One region of the Streptomyces sp. NPDC045431 genome, then DNA from elsewhere that is predicted to be linked to it. Evidence: riboswitches for the same ligand, from Rfam matches in the RefSeq annotation. Region 1 holds a riboswitch; each other region holds the start of a gene.
The links. A riboswitch is a leader RNA that binds a small molecule or an ion and turns the genes downstream of it on or off. The one in region 1 is predicted to bind cyclic di-AMP.
Positions count from the first base shown of each region.

Region 2: another riboswitch for cyclic di-AMP. It lies ahead of AB0A69_RS14770 (C40 family peptidase); the one in region 1 lies ahead of AB0A69_RS04615 (LysM peptidoglycan-binding domain-containing M23 family metallopeptidase).
Region 3: another riboswitch for cyclic di-AMP. It lies ahead of AB0A69_RS16065 (NlpC/P60 family protein); the one in region 1 lies ahead of AB0A69_RS04615 (LysM peptidoglycan-binding domain-containing M23 family metallopeptidase).

Region 1 covers NZ_JBEZAQ010000002.1:54,566-57,828, forward strand. Annotated here, with positions in the region: gene AB0A69_RS04610 (SGNH/GDSL hydrolase family protein) at 1-190, opposite strand, end outside; gene AB0A69_RS04615 (LysM peptidoglycan-binding domain-containing M23 family metallopeptidase) at 360-1,265, opposite strand; cyclic di-AMP (ydaO/yuaA leader) riboswitch at 1,270-1,428, opposite strand; gene AB0A69_RS04620 (tyrosine-protein phosphatase) at 1,854-2,666, shown strand; gene AB0A69_RS04625 (DUF6126 family protein) at 2,691-2,807, opposite strand; gene AB0A69_RS04630 (helix-turn-helix domain-containing protein) at 2,833-3,263, opposite strand, start outside.
Region 2 covers NZ_JBEZAQ010000005.1:245,720-248,982, forward strand. Annotated here, with positions in the region: gene AB0A69_RS14760 (urease subunit gamma) at 1-217, opposite strand, end outside; gene AB0A69_RS14765 (hypothetical protein) at 491-694, opposite strand; cyclic di-AMP (ydaO/yuaA leader) riboswitch at 1,335-1,516, shown strand; gene AB0A69_RS14770 (C40 family peptidase) at 1,521-2,000, shown strand; gene AB0A69_RS14775 (ATP-binding protein) at 2,070-2,501, opposite strand; gene AB0A69_RS14780 (helix-turn-helix transcriptional regulator) at 2,742-3,263, shown strand, end outside.
Region 3 covers NZ_JBEZAQ010000006.1:135,850-139,112, reverse strand. Annotated here, with positions in the region: gene AB0A69_RS16070 (hypothetical protein) at 1-231, shown strand, start outside; gene AB0A69_RS16065 (NlpC/P60 family protein) at 287-1,282, opposite strand; cyclic di-AMP (ydaO/yuaA leader) riboswitch at 1,281-1,437, opposite strand; gene pcrA (DNA helicase PcrA) at 1,636-3,263, shown strand, end outside.

The DNA.
Region 1 (3,263 bases):
CGGCGAGGTTCGCGTACCGGAAGTCGTCGGGCTCGGGCAGCCGGTCGGCGAGCAGCACCGCCAGGCGGTCGGCCCAGCCGACGAACGTCCCGTCGGGTCCGGGGTCTCCGACGCCTTCGGTGAAGCTGTCACCGATCGCCACGTACGACCCGAATACGCCACTGTCTCTGAAGGTCGAATCGTCTGCCACGGGAGCACATCCTGCCTCCTTCCATGTGACCTACGCGACCGTAAGGAGGGGTTGACGTAGCGTGAGATACGCCACCGGTCAAGATTCACCCAAGCCGGAATACGCCGCCGCCCGACACCGTGGGGCACGGTGCCGGGCGGGGCGGGATCGGCGGTGTGCCGACGGTGCGTCAGATCGAGACGCCGTGCTGGCGCAGGTACGCCAGCGGGTCGATGTCCGAGCCGTAGCTGGGGCTGGTGCGGATCTCGAAGTGCAGGTGCGGGCCGGTGGAGTTGCCGGTGGAGCCGGAGAGGCCGATCTGCTGGCCGCCGCTCACGCTCTGGCCGGAGGAGACGGAGAGCTGGGAGAGGTGGGCGTACTGCGAGTAGGTGCCGTCGGTGTGCTTGATGACGACCTCGTTGCCGTACGAGCCGCTCCAGCCGGCCGAGACGACGGTGCCGGGGCCGACGGCCTTGACGCTGGTGCCGGAGGAGGCCGCGAAGTCGACACCGGTGTGGTAGCCGGAGGACCACATGGAGCCGGAGGCGCGGTAGGGGGTGGTGATCGAGGAGTCGACCGGGGCGGTGAAGCCCGAGGCGCTGCTCTTCGGGGCGGACTGCGCCGGGGCGGCCTTGGCCGCCGGGGCCTGGGGCTTGGCGGCGGAGCGGGAGGCGCGGGCCTCACTGCGGTCCTCGTCGGCCTTCGGCTTCGCCTTGGCCGGGGCGGCCTTGGCGCCGAGGGTGAGCTCCATGCCCGGCAGGATCAGCGACGGGTCCTCGCCGATGACCTCGCGGTTGTCCTTGTACAGCTTCTGCCAGCCGCCCTTGACGTTCTTGTTGTGGGCGATCTTGGCGAGGTAGTCGCCGGCGACCACGGTGTACGTACGGGGCGCGGGCTTGGCGGCGGCCTGGGTGGTCTGCGCGGCGGCGACGACCTGCTGCGGAGCGGTCGCCGGCGCGGCGCTCTGCTCCGCGGCGTGCGCACCGGTGGCGCCGAGCAGCGGGAGGGCGATGGCCGCGCCACCGGTGCTGGCGGCGACGAAACCACGCGTGAGCGTGCTGGACTTGGGACGGCGGTGCTTACCCTTGGCGGGCATGGCGAATTCCTCTCCGGCGCCTGCGAGGTGAGCTGTCGGGTTCGGGCTGGAGATGCCCGGCCGCGTGGTGACGCGACTTAACCCCGAGCCGGTCCCGGAATTCCGGGCTCGGCGGACTTACCTTGGGTCCCCCGCTCCTGCCACACGTGGGTGGGTGCTGAATTCCGGGCCGGCGGCAGGATTCGGCGGTCCGGCCGGATTGCGGTGACCGTAGGACAGCCGGGTCGGCGCGAACAAGCCGCCGCTTTCCCTCGTGCATTCCTTTGCGCCGTACCGCTACGGAATACCGGTCACCCTCCGTGGATTACGGATCATGAATTCCCGCTGGGTGCAGGGGAATTGTGGAAGAAGCCCGGCCACGGACGGTCACTTTTATGACGCTGCTCACGTGCCGAGACCCATCTCCCTTGCTATCGGGGCAGGTTATGCCGAACGCCCCAATACGGACAGAAGCGTCATACCTCGACGAGCCGTCGCGGCGGCCGCGGCCACGGCCGCGCGGATGATTGCCCCGGGAACCCAATGTCGTATCGTCGGATCGCGACATCGTCGGCGGCCGGCGCCGACGTCAGACGCGGAGGAGTCCCCGTGACGCAGCAGGTGCCGCAGGCCCCGTCGAGCGAGCCCGATCTGTCCGGTGTGCGTAATTTCCGGGACGTGGGCGGGCTGCCGACGGTGGACGGGCTCCGCGTCCGGCACGGGCGGCTCTACCGCAGCGGCCACCTGGCGCACGCCACCGGTGAGGACGCGGCGTTCCTCGGCTCCCTCGGGCTGCACACGATCTTCGACTTCCGCAACGCCGCCGACCAGAAGCTCGAAGGCCCGGACATCGAGCTCCCCGGCGTCCGGAACGTGAACATCCCGCTCACCGACCCGGCCGACGGCGCCGAGTTCTGGCGGATGGTCCGTGACGGCGACCTCGACCAGCTGCGCTCGATCCTCGCGGACGGCCAGGCGGCGGCGCGGATGTCCGAGTCGTACCGCATGATCATCAAGGAGCGCACGGCGGAGCACAGCCGTGTGCTGCACGCCCTCGCCGAGGACAGCGTCCCGGCGCTGATGCACTGCGCGGCGGGCAAGGACCGGGCGGGGCTGTCGATCGCGGTGACGCTGCTCGCGGTCGGCGTGGAGCGGGAGGCCATCGAGGCGGACTACCTCAAGTCCAACGACCCGCACCGCCGCTACAAGGTGCACCGCAGCGACAGCTCCCCGGCCGGTATGTCGCCCGAGGTGATGGAGCTGCTCAGCCCGCTCTTCGACGCGCGCCTGGAGTACCTGGGGGCGGCCTTCGCGACGATCGAGGAGACCTGGGGCACGACCGAGCGGTACCTCTCCGAGGGCCTGAAGCTGGCGCCCGAGACGCGGGAGCGGCTGCGCGAGCGGCTCGTCGACGCGGGCTGAGCCCCGGGCCCGGGCGGGCCGCCGTCAGCCGGTGCCCAGCGCGAAGAGCAGGTACAGGAACGCCGCGAAGAGGTGGCCCGCCACCAGGTAGGCGAAGAGCCGGATGACGAGCCCGCGCGGGAACTTCACTTCGTAGGACATGGGGTTCTCCCTCTCCGGGGGTCCGTCAGCGGTGGGTGCCGGTGCCGCCGAGGCACAGGTCTGCCGCGGCGCTCCGCAGCAGCGTGTGCACGAAGAGCAGCTCGGCGCCGCGGCGGCCGGCCGCGGCGATGCGGTGCGGGGTCAGCGAGTCGAAATGCGCGCTGTCGCCGGGGTCCAGGACGTGGACCACGTCACCGAGCACGAGCCGTACCCGGCCGGTGAGGACGTACAGCCACTCCTCCCCCGGGTGGACGCGTACGAGATCGCTCTGCCCGGCGGCGTACGGCACCTCCACGCGCAGGGCCTGCAGGGCGCGGCCCGCGCCGCCGGCCTGGTGGTACGTCCAGCCGTCCGCCTCCACGGGCTCGGCGCGCCCGGCGCGGACGATCGGGTCGCGCTCCGGCGGCACCTCGCCGAGCAGCTCGGACACCGTCGTACCGTAGACACGGGCGAGGC
Region 2 (3,263 bases), on a different contig from region 1:
TGCCCTCCATGACGTCGTCCCGGCTGAGCACCTTGCGCCCGGACGCCATGAGCTCGGCGACGGTCCGGCCGTCCCTGGCCCCCTCCAGGATGTGCGCGGTGATGAGGGCGACGGCCTCGGGGTGGTTGAGCCTCACCCCGCGTGCCCTGCGCTTCTCCGCCACGTCGGCAGCGACATGGATGAGCAGGCGCTCCTGCTCGTGCGGGCTCAGTTGCACGTTTCACCTCACATGTTCCCGCCCGGCACGACCCCGGGCGGCAGCGGGACCCTATCCGGCTTCAACACTCTGTTGACCTGCGGAAACGATTGTGAGGGAGAGATATTTCAATCTCGGGCAGAAGTTTTTCCAGCAGGTTAACTACCGCTTTGCCTGGCCATGGGACACGAGCGGCCACCCGCCGGGCCCGCAGCGCGGGTCGTATACGAGGCGCGGCCGCTCGCCGGGCGGTACGGGTGCGCCCGTGCCGCCCGGCGAGCCGCGGTGCCCGCCTCAGACGGCCAGGCAGCTCGCGCCCGGGACCTCCGAGGGGAGGGCGGGCGCGGCGGGGTCGACGATGGTGGTCAGGTCGGTCGCGCTGGTGGTGACGCAGTCGAGGACGGCGGTGGGGTCCGGCACCGCCACCGCCGAGGCGGTGGTGACGGTGGATCCGAGGAGTGCGATGGTTCCGAGGACGACGGCCGCGATGCGACGCATACGGGTTCCCTCCCTGTGGCGGGGTGACGGGTTCTGACTCGCCGGTTGGCTCGAGTCGGCCCCTGGCTACCCACCCCCACACCCCGGATACGCGCCCGGTCACCCGCACGAGGACGATGAAACGATCCCGCACGCTTCCGACCCCCGGAGTGGGGTCAACCGGGCGCTCGGCGGGCGCACGGCCGCACCGCGGGAGCACTGCGCTCGACGCATGACCACGGGAGGGCGAGGCGCACACCCGGACGCTGGCGCGTGCGCCGTGCGTTCTCGATGGCGAATGTCGGGCTGCGCGGATGACGCCCCCTCAGGAGCCCGCCTGATGAGGGATTTCGGCGTAGCACGGATGGGCGCAGAAGGGCCGATGAGCCACCCTCGTTCGGCGTACGCAAACGAGGGAATTACGCACTGTACGAGTTGCGCCCATGGTGTACGCATCTGGCGGAACATCACCTTCCGCCGCTGGTCCACGGATCATCAATCGGCCGTCGCGTCGCGCCAAAACGCCTCTGTCCACTCGAATGGATCAGTCGTGAGGAGCCTCACAAACTTCCGTTTCGACTCGGAATTTCGCCCTGTCATGGGTCAAGATCCCTTCGACGACAAGCCCCCGCCACCGCGGCGGGGCGGCCCGGGCGGACGCCGAGTCCTGCCGCCGTCCGGACGACTGGTCGACAGGAGTGGATCGGCAGGAGTGGAGGACCCAAGCAGTCCGGGGCGAGCGCACCATGGCCGCCCCTTGGGGTGAAGCCGCGTCAGCGGCCGGGCAACTTCGCCAGCCCGAACCCGACAGGTCATCCTTCACAGGCGGCTGACGAAGGGTTGCGCTATGACCGCGCAGATTCATGTCCCGTCTCTGCTGTCCCGAGCCGGTGCCGTCTCGGCACTGACGCTCGCCGCCGTCGGCGGCACCATGCTGGCGCCGGGCGCCGTCCCCCAGGCCGAGGCCGCCGCCGCGACGCACGCCACGAAGGCGCTGAACGTCGCCGCGTCGAAGAAGGGCTCCCCGTACGCGTACGGGGCAGCGGGCCCGTCCCGGTTCGACTGCTCCGGCCTCACGCTCTACTCGTACAAGAAGGCCGGCAAGACGCTGCCGCGCACCGCGCAGCAGCAGTACAACAAGACCCGCCACATCTCCACGTCGCAGCGGCAGAAGGGTGACCTGGTCTTCTTCCACTCCGGTGGACGCGTCTACCACGTGGGCCTGTACGCCGGGGACAACAAGATCTGGCACTCACCGAAGTCGGGTTCGGTGGTCAAGCTCGACCGCATCTGGTCGAAGTCGGTCTACTACGGGCGCGTGCGCTGACGCGACGGCTCGTACGCCCCGTACCGCACGCCCAGGCGGTACGGGGCCGCCGCCGTACCGGGCGGGCGCTCAGCCCCGGACGGGGACGGACCAGGGCAGGGCGATCCACACCGTCTTGCCGCCCTCACCGGTCGGAGTGACCGTCAGGCGGCCACCGCGTTCGGCGGTGAGCCAGCGGATGATGACCATGCCGCGGCCGTTGTCCTGCTGCACGGCCGCGGGCAGGCGCTGCGGCCAGCGCGGGTGGCTGTCGGTGACACCGATGCGCAGCTGCTCGTCCCGTTCCAGCCGGATGTCCACCGTGAAGGTCGGTGACTGCCCGAAGGTGTGCTGGACGGCGTTGGTGGTGAGCTCGGAGACGATCAGCCGTACCGCGTCCGCCGTGTCGGACTCGGCCGGCAGGCCCCATTCGGTAAGAACGTCCGCCACGTATCTGCGGGCTGCGGAGACCGAGGCTGGATCGCTCGGCAGAGTGACGGATGCTTCCTGGTGGTCTGCCATGGCGACGCTGTCCCTTTCCCACCGGGGCCGGACTCCGACAGGGAGCGGATGTTGTGCGAGGACGGCCTCGGATTGCGCTTCGCGCCAGAGTGCCACTTATGTCGCCCCAGGTGGGGCCGATCCCCCAAGATATGCATATATCTGTCGCTCGAAGCGGTGAACCCTGCTACGCGAGAGCGGTTCCGGCGGGCAGACTGGCGGGTTGGTCCAGCGTTCCGGAGGGCGGGAGGTGGGGCTGTCGTGCGGGGCACGCGGCACGGTCCGGCGGTGCGGCGCCGCAAGCTCGGCGAGGAGTTGCGGCGGCTGCGCCTGAGAGCCGGGCTCACCAGCCGGGACGCGGCCCGGCTCGTCGGCTGGCACCAGTCGAAGGTCAGCCGGATCGAGACGGGTGCCAGCGGGGTGACGGGCGAGGACGTGTCACGGCTGCTCGACGCCTACGGCGTACGTGAACCGCGCCAGCGCGCGCTGGTGGAGGCCCTCTCCGGCGCGGCCGCGGACGGCGGCGGCACGGGGTGGTGGCACGCGTACCGGGGCGTGCTGCCGCCGCAGTACCAGGACTTCATCAGCCTGGAGTCGCAGGCGTGCGCGGCGCGCACACTCGAGACCTCGGTGGTGCCGGGCCTGCTGCAGACGGCCGACTACGCGCGGGCGGTGACACGCGCGGCGCTGGACGGGCTGCCGGTGACGGCGGTCGACTCGCTGGTGGAGGTGCGGCTCGCCCGCCAGGAGGTGCTGTTCGGCGATCCGCCGCTACGCCTGGAG
Region 3 (3,263 bases), on a different contig from region 1:
CTGCACGGCGCGCTGACCATGCTGGTGACGGGTGTGGCCCTGGTCGGGCTCAACCAGGCCGACGACCAGACCGTGAACAACATCAAGATCGGCGTGAAGCTGGCGATCCTGGTCGTCATTCTCGGTCTGGTCTACGTCAAGCGGGACGAGGAGACGGTCGACAAGGCGCTGTTCGGCGCCGTGGGCGGCCTCACCGTCGCCAACATCTTCATCGCGACGCTCTGGACCTGATGTGACCTGAGCGGCCCGCTTCCCACGGGCGGGCCGCCCCCCTCAGGCGGGCCCCTCAGGCGGGGCGCACGCAGCCGTACAGCGGCATGGAGTGGACCGCGTCCTCGCGGACGTTCATCCCGGGGCGCGGGGCGTGGATCATCACGCCGTCGCCCTGGTAGACGCCGACGTGGCTGATGTCGTCGTAGAAGAACACCAGGTCGCCGGGGCGCAGCTCGTCCATGGAGACGCGCGTGCCGACGCGGGCCTGCTCCCAGGTGGTCCGCGGCAGGTCGACGCCCGCCGCCTTCCAGGCCGCCTGGGTCAGGCCGGAGCAGTCGTACGAGCTCGGGCCGGCCGCGCCCCAGACGTACGGCTTGCCGAGCTGGGCGCGGGCGAAGGCCAGCACCTTGTCCGCTTCGGCCGCGGTGCGGTCGGGCCCGTGACCGGTTCCGTTCTCGGTCCCGCGGGCTTCCGGCCCGTACGCCGGGGCCTCCGCCCGCGTCCCGGTCGGCGTCCCGGTCGGCGTCTCGCTCAGCGTCTCCGTCCGCGTCTCCTCCCGCGCCAGCAGGGCGTGCGCCTCCGCGAGCTTGCGCTGCACCGTCCGCTTGCCGGCGCGCAGCGCCTCGGGGGTCTTCGCGGGCTCGGCCCGCGGGGCCGGGATCTCCGCCTTCCACGCCTCGGCGGCCTCGACGGCATCGTTGTCGGGCCTCGCGGTCGGCTCCGCCTCGATGTGCGGGACGTACGGGCTGGGCGGGGCGGGCTCGACGGGCTGGGCCGGCCGCACGGGCTGGGCCGGCGGGGCGGGCCGCACGGGCTGGGCGTACCGCTGCGCCTGCGTACCCGTGCCTCCGGCCTGCCGGTAGAGGTCGTCGATCTTCCTCTGCACCTCCTCCACCGTCGGCCGGCCCGGCGCGGCCTCGGCCGACTGGGCGGACAGCAGGGTCGTGACCGAGGCGATGGCGGCCGTCGTGACCCCGACGGCGGGGGAATTCGTACCGAACGTGCCAAACGAACCGAACGTGCGGGTGGTGCTGCTGCGCGGCTTGCGATGCGACGCCAAGGCCGGCATCTCCTTCCGTAGACCGCCTACCGGGTCAACCGGCGGGTTCGGGCGAACGGAAGGTGCCCTACGGCCTGCGGAAGCGGCCGATTCACCCCATGGTGCATGGTGGGTCCCCGGTTCCAACTCCCGTGCGGGGAGAGTGGATTCGGCGTGGGCGGTCCGATCGGCGTGGTTCGCCGATGAGGGAACGGTCCGCTTGTGCGGCACGCTAGCCAACGTGTGGTGGTGCTGTGAAGGATGATGTTCGATATGCCGGATACATTTTCGTGACCTTTACGCGGTGCTTATGTGTCATCGCGCTCTGCGACGAAGTCTGTTCGGCCCCGACTGTCAGTGGGGCGGCCTAGACTCGATAGGCGATGAGCAGCCTCTTTGACGACAGCTTCCTGGCGGACCTGCGGAACCACACCTCCGAGGAACCGCCGCCGCCCCCCGAGGACGCCGAGGGCCACGCCCCGGCCCCGGAGGAGGTCCCGCACGACCTCTTCGGGGACCGCTTCGACGTGCCCCCGGCCCGGGACGCGTACCACCGCGACGGTGCGCCGCGCACCGTCGTGGACCCCGCCGCGCTGCTGGAGGGGCTGAACGACCAGCAGCGCGCCGCCGTCGTCCACACCGGCTCGCCGCTGCTCATCGTGGCCGGTGCGGGCTCCGGCAAGACCCGGGTGCTCACCCACCGCATCGCCCACCTGCTGGCCACCCGGCACGTCCACCCGGGCCAGATACTGGCGATCACCTTCACCAACAAGGCCGCCGGCGAGATGAAGGAGCGCGTCGAGCAGCTCGTCGGCCCGCGCGCCAACGCCATGTGGGTGATGACCTTCCACAGTGCGTGCGTCCGCATCCTGCGCCGAGAGTCGAAGAGGCTCGGCTTCACGTCGTCCTTCTCGATCTACGACGCCGCCGACTCCAAGCGGCTCATGGCGCTGGTCTGCCGCGACCTGGACCTCGACCCGAAGAAGTTCCCGCCGAAGTCCTTCAGCGCCAAGATCTCCAACCTCAAGAACGAGCTGATCGACGAGGAGACCTTCGCCGACCAGGCCGCCGACGGTTTCGAGAAGACGCTCGCCGAGGCGTACCGGATGTACCAGGCGCGGCTGCGCGAGGCCAACGCCCTGGACTTCGACGACATCATCATGACGACGGTCCACCTGCTCCAGGCGTTCCCGGACGTCGCCGAGCACTACCGCCGCCGCTTCCGCCACGTCCTCGTCGACGAGTACCAGGACACCAACCACGCCCAGTACACGCTCGTACGCGAACTGGTGGGGACGGGTTACGACGACCTCGCCCCGGCCGAGTTGTGCGTCGTCGGTGACGCCGACCAGTCGATCTACGCCTTCCGCGGCGCCACCATCCGCAACATCCTCCAGTTCGAGGAGGACTACCCGGACGCGACGACGATCCTGCTGGAGCAGAACTACCGCTCCACCCAGACCATCCTCTCCGCGGCCAACGCCGTGATCGAGCGCAATGAGAGCCGCCGCCCCAAGAACCTGTGGACGAACGCCGGCCCCGGCTCGCGCATCACCGGGTACGTCGCGGACACCGAGCACGACGAGGCGCAGTTCGTCGCCGACGAGATCGACCGGCTGACGGACGCGGGCGAGGCGAAGGCCGGCGACGTCGCGATCTTCTACCGGACGAACGCCCAGTCCCGCGTCTTCGAGGAGATCTTCATCCGCGTCGGCCTGCCGTACAAGGTCGTCGGCGGCGTCCGCTTCTACGAGCGCAAGGAGGTCCGGGACGTCCTGGCGTATCTGCGCGTGCTGGCGAACCCGGAGGACAGCGTCCCGCTGCGCCGCATCCTCAACGTGCCCAAGCGGGGCATCGGCGACCGCGCCGAGGCGATGATCGAGGCGCTGGCCCTCCGCGAGAAGATCACCTTCCCGCAGGCGCTGCGCCGCGTCGACGAGGCGTACGGCATGGCGGCGCGCTCCGCGAACGCCGTGAAGCGCTTCAACACGCTCCTCGACGAGCTGCGCAC